Pelosinus fermentans DSM 17108: one gene and its partner. The protein of the gene in region 1 interacts with the protein of each later gene in a pairwise test. Links are inferred from orthologs where the notes say so. Each region holds a gene or a part of one and is shown in the gene's direction. Other genes may lie near its edges.

Evidence for each region. The genes of interacting proteins can lie anywhere in the genome.
Region 2: the proteins of rlmB (region 1) and tsaE interact in binary tests that used the Escherichia coli proteins (3 or more experiments, as listed by UniProt). The link is inferred for Pelosinus fermentans DSM 17108 from one-to-one orthologs.

Annotation. Positions count from the first base shown.
Region 1 is NZ_AKVN02000001.1:4,184,240-4,187,134, reverse strand. What follows is about bases 25-2,879. They hold rlmB (23S rRNA (guanosine(2251)-2'-O)-methyltransferase RlmB), read left to right. Parts: upstream 25-1,003; coding sequence 1,004-1,756; downstream 1,757-2,879. Other genes in these bases: FR7_RS19345 (VanW family protein), read left to right, coding at 1,753-2,879; thyX (FAD-dependent thymidylate synthase), read left to right, coding at 45-731; FR7_RS19360 (Mini-ribonuclease 3), read left to right, coding at 25-48. Outside these bases: more of FR7_RS19360, read left to right, coding at 1-24; more of FR7_RS19345, read left to right, coding at 2,880-2,895. UniProt on the Escherichia coli protein: Specifically methylates the ribose of guanosine 2251 in 23S rRNA.
Region 2 is NZ_AKVN02000001.1:3,298,120-3,300,862, reverse strand. What follows is about bases 1-2,703. They hold tsaE (tRNA (adenosine(37)-N6)-threonylcarbamoyltransferase complex ATPase subunit type 1 TsaE), read left to right. Parts: upstream 1-957; coding sequence 958-1,449; downstream 1,450-2,703. Other genes in these bases: rimI (ribosomal protein S18-alanine N-acetyltransferase), read left to right, coding at 2,135-2,581; tsaB (tRNA (adenosine(37)-N6)-threonylcarbamoyltransferase complex dimerization subunit type 1 TsaB), read left to right, coding at 1,431-2,138; thiL (thiamine-phosphate kinase), read left to right, coding at 1-929. Outside these bases: tRNA (adenosine(37)-N6)-threonylcarbamoyltransferase complex transferase subunit TsaD, read left to right, coding at 2,719-2,743. UniProt on the Escherichia coli protein: Required for the formation of a threonylcarbamoyl group on adenosine at position 37 (t(6)A37) in tRNAs that read codons beginning with adenine.

The DNA of each region.
Region 1 (2,895 bases):
GCCCGGGAAATGACAAAGACTGCTAAGAATAGTGGGGAAAAGAAATGAAAGTAAAATTGATATCTCATACTCCTGAACCAGAGCGAATGGTAGCAATGTCGGCAAGACTTTGCTATTCACCAGTTGGGGCAGAGGAATTAGTGGAAAATATGTCTAGTGCCCAGGTAGAGAAATTGGTAAGTAAGATTGTCGAAATGGAACATTTATCCACATTGGAACATGTAAGTTTTACCTTTGCAATTGAAGGCGTATCCCGGGTATTAACTCATCAGCTGGTTCGTCATCGTATTGCCTCTTATTCGCAGCAATCTCAGCGGTATGTTAGTGAACATGATTTTGAATACATTATGCCTCCTGCTGTAGCGGCGAATGAACTTGCTAAAGCAAAGTTTGAAGAGCTGATGGGGACGATTCAAAGTACATATAATGAATTGGTAGAATTAGGTGTTCATAAGGAAGATGCAAGATATTGTTTAGCGAATGCTGCGGAAACTAAAATTGTAGTAACGATGAATGCTAGAACCTTACTGCATTTTTTTGAATTGCGCTGCTGCGCAAGAGCACAGTGGGAAATTAGAAGTTTAGCAGAACTTATGCTCAGGGAAGTAAAAAAAATTGCTCCGCTGCTTTTTAAAAAAGCAGGCCCAACTTGTATAACAAGCAATTACTGTGGTGAAGGTGAGCTAACTTGTGGTCGCTTAGCAGCTATGAAAGGTAGTGCTAAAAAATAATTTTTAAAATGGAAATGAACCACAAAGACACAATACCGCTGTCGCGGTACACAAAGGAACTAACAGATGTACATCCCTTTGTGTTCTTTTTGCGTCTTTGTGGTTTATTTTGTATCCAGCCAGACCGTTGCCATATAGGTGGGTGTATAGAAGCAGGATTTTTTGCTTCCATGGTGTAATTTAGTCTATGAGAAAATGATCGTTACACATACCTGGCAGCAAATAAGGGAAAAATAGATGTCGTAAAATGAATAAATGAAAGGGGATATATAATGGCCGAATTAGAAGAGTTTATTATGGGACGTAATAGTGTGATGGAGGCCTTAAAAAGTGGTCGTCCGATCAATAAAATATTCGTGGCAAAAGGAGAAAGACAGGGATCGATTCGTGAAGTGATTGCCTTGGCTCGTGAGAGACGGCTTATCATACAAGAGGTAGAAATGAATAAGTTAGACGGGATGACAGACGGACAAAAGCATCAGGGTATCGTAGCGAGTATACCACCTGTAGCTTATGCGGAACTGGATGATATCTTAGCCAAAGCAACAGCACCTGACCAAACTCCTTTTCTTGTTCTTTTGGATGAGTTAGAAGATCCTCATAATGTAGGAGCTATTTTACGTACATCGGATGCGGCGGGAGTACATGGCGTACTGATGCCGAAAAGGCGCAGCTGTCCTTTATCAAGTACGGTAGCTAAAACCTCGGCTGGTGCAGTAGAATATGTACCAGTAGCAAGAATTGGCAATGTTTCGCAAACCTTGGAAGAATTAAAAAAAGCAGGAATGTGGATCGTCGGGGCTGATATGGATGGAGAAAAAAATTACTATGAAACAGACTTGACAGGACCTATTGTTGTAGTTGTTGGCAATGAGGGCAAGGGGATGGGACGTTTGACAAAAGAACATTGTGATTTTGTAGTTCGAATTCCCATGCTTGGTAAAATTAGTTCTTTAAACGCCTCCGTTGCCTGTTCCTTACTTTTATATGAGGTTGTCAGACAGCGGGAGATGAAAAATAAGTGAAGAAAACGTGGTTAGGAATGACCGCGCTGGGGATTTTGGTCGTAGTTATTATCCTTTTTTCTTGGTATCCTAAGGTATATAAAGGTGTAATACTAGAAGGCGTGGATATTGGCGGATATAGTCGGGAAGAGGTAGTTCAATTATTGTCTTCATGGCAAACTCAGTATCATAAGAAATCAATTGTAGTGCAGTATGGTGATATAAAATCAAATGTGGATGCTGAAAATATTGACTTGGGCATTGATGCGAATGCTACATTGGATCAAGTTTGGAATTATGGACGGCGTGGGTCTTGGTGGGAAAGAATACAAAATATTAAGACTGGCTGGGAAAAGGGCTATCCTATATCTCTGACCATCAAGTATAATGAAGACAAGCTAGAGAGTCTAATCCAGCAATGGAAAGATGCGATTGATCGTCCGCCTCGCAATGCGGTTATCAATTTATGGACCGGGACACTTGTTCCTCATGAACTAGGATATGCTTTGGATTGTGATGCTTTGCGTCCACTGATTCTAGATGCATTCAAAACAGCGAATCGCTCTGAGATAACCTTGCCTGTGAAAGTAATCCAACCGAAAGTAACCATGGAAGATATTACAAATGCAGGTATGAAGGAAATCTTAAGCAGTTATACGACAACTTTTAATAGTGGAGATGCCAACCGTACAGACAATATCAAATTAGCTGCTTTGAATACCAATGGAACCATTGTATATCCTGGAAAGATTTTTTCTTTTAATGAAATAGTAGGGCCACGAGAAAAAGAGAATGGATTTAAAGAAGCGCTAGAAATTGTTGATGGTGAATTTGTTCCAGGCATTGGCGGAGGAATATGCCAAGTTTCTTCTACGCTGTATAATGCTGTTCTTTTAGCAAATTTGAAAATTGTTGAAAGATCCAATCATTCGAAGCCTCTTAGCTATGTACCCTTAGGTCGGGATGCTACAGTTGCATATGGTGCACTGGATTTTCAGTTTATGAATAATACTAAAGAACCCTTACTGATTCTGGCAGAAGTAGAGGATAATAAATTGGTAGTTGGAATTTTGGGGCCGCATCCTTTAGTGGAGAAGGTAGAAATTCAACATGAGAGTCAGAAAACAATTCCGCCGATCATTGTCAAGAAAGATGATGAT
Region 2 (2,743 bases), 890 kb from region 1 along the record:
AAAATGTAGTGATTGGCATTGGGGATGATGCAGCAGCTCTGATACCAGCCCCTCATCAATTGCAATTGGTTACTACTGATATGCTGGTAGAGATGGTCCACTTTGATCTATCGACTACCAGTGCCTGGCAGTTAGGGTATAAATCGATTGCAGTAAACCTAAGTGATATTGCAGCAATGGGAGGACATCCAACCCATGTTGTTATATCTATCGCTTTGCCCAGCTATTTGTCTGTAGACTTTGTCGTATCCTTATATGAGGGAATGAAGGAAATTTGCCATGAATTTGGTGTTAATATAGTTGGTGGGGATACCGTATCGAGTCCTAATGGATTGGTGATTAATGTAACGGCAATGGGTGAAATCGATCCAAAGAAGCTTCAGCGGCGTTCGGGAGCTGATGTGGGAGACTTAGTGGTGGTAACGGGTTCATTAGGTGACTCGGGATGCGGATTAGAGCTCTTGCAGCAGGGAAAATGGACTGATTATGAATTCTTTCAGCCTTTAGTGACAAGACATGTAATTCCAAGACCGCAAGTTACAGCGGGAGCGATGCTTGCGTCTTTTGGTTCAACAAGTATGAATGATATTAGTGATGGTTTGGCAAGTGAAGTTAATGAGATTGCCAGGGCGAGTCATGTAGGGATGCGAATCTATGCTAAGATGATTCCCTTGTCGGCAGAAGTCTGCGCTGCAGCCCGTGCTTTGGGGAAAGAGGGTCTAGAGTACGCATTATATGGTGGCGAAGATTATCAATTGGTCTTTACGATTCCACCCCAGCAATTCTCACTGGTATCCCAAGCTGACCTTGGTACCAAGCTGACGGTCATTGGAGAAGTGATTGAGGAAAGATATGGTGTGCTATTGGTGGATGAAGAAGGAGCAGAGTCACTGCTAGAGCCTAAAGGATATAATCATTTTCGCCAGTAGGCTGGGTAATTAGGAGGAATTTTTTCGTATGCTGGAATTTAAAACAACTTCCCCGGAGGAAACATCGGCGTTTGGCAAATGTTTGGCCAAGATACTATCTGCAGGGAAGGTAGTATGTCTGGTTGGAGATCTCGGGACTGGGAAAACCTTATTGGTACAGGGATTAGCAGAAGGATTGGGCATAGCAGATAGCGTACATAGCCCCACTTTCACCATTTTAAATGTGTATGAAGGACGCTTTCCTGTATATCATTTTGATTTATACCGATTAGAAAATGCTGAGGAATTGTTTGATATTGGTTTTTATGAATATACGGAAGCAGATGGGCTTTCAATCATTGAATGGGCAGACAAGTTTCCTGAAGAGCTGCCTGATGAATATTTATGGATTGAGATACGTTCGAGCTTTGAGAAAAATGAAGGTAGCGTAGAGGACAGAGTCTTACAGGTACGGGCACTTGGAGCTACTTATGAACAACTGTGTGAGGAGCTGAAACAGACATGCCAATTCTTGCGATAGATACAGCTACGTTAGTGTCCAGTGTTGCTTTAGCAACTGTGGACAACGTATTAGCTGAGATTACATTACAAACAAAAAAAACACATTCTGAATTATTAATGCCTCATATTGCTAAACTACTGGATATGGCTCAGGTGGCTAAATCGGATCTTAAGGGGGTAGCTGTCAGTATTGGACCTGGTTCCTTTACAGGTCTTAGAATTGGTTTATCTACGGCTAAAACCTTAGCCTATGCTTTACAGATTCCTGTGGTTGGCGTACCTACTCTGGCAGCCATGGCTTACGGCTGTCCGGTTCCCGGAGTGATTCTGGCTCCTATGCTGGATGCGCAAAAGGGAAACGTCTATCAGGCATTATTTGAATGGCATCAGGGAGAATTAAAAGAGATACAGCCAGCGATTGTGACAGAGGTTACTGCTGCTTTAGAGAGTTTGAGTCAGCAGGAAAGACCTGTAATCGTAATGGGAGAATCTGCGGTCATGTATCGTGACAAAATAGAACAGATTGGAAAAAATCTAATACTTGCTGCACCTCATGTGGTTATCCAGCGAGCCAGCAGTGTTGCCGGTTTAGGTTATAAGCTGATCAAGCAAGGAGTGCGACATGATGTAATGGGTTTAGAACCTTTATATATTAGACGTTCAGAAGCTGAGGTTTTATGGGAGTGTCGTCATGGAGTTGCCAAATGACCGTAATGATGGTACGGCGTATGAATACGCTTGATATTGATGGTGTTCTTGCAGTAGAGCAGCAATCCTTTACGACTCCCTGGTCTCGCGAGGGATTTGTTAATGAAATGAACAATGAATTGTCCTATTATTTGGTGATGGTAGAGGCTGGTAAAATCATTGGCTATGCAGGTATGTGGCTTATTGTAGATGAAGCACATGTTACGAATGTAGCGGTTTTACCCGCATATAGAGGGAAAAAATTAGGCGAAAAATTAATGTCTGCTCTTCTTGAACATGCGAAGAATAGGGGAGCGGTTAGAATGACCCTGGAAGTGCGTGCTTCTAATACCGTTGCTCAAGGTCTATATAGTAAATTTGGTTTTACATCCCAAGGAAGACGGCGTAATTATTATACGGATACCAAAGAAGATGCACTCATTATGTGGTGCGAGAAGTTATAAAGAAATTTCGATAAATAAAAAAAGAGCCACTTTCGTGGCTTATAGGGTGATTGATGATACTTACAATATGTCATAGTGGGTAAGAATGTGACTATTATTGTATTGATTGTAATGATAGAAAGATGGAGGCCTTTGTTTTGAAAAATACGCAGCAGGAAACCA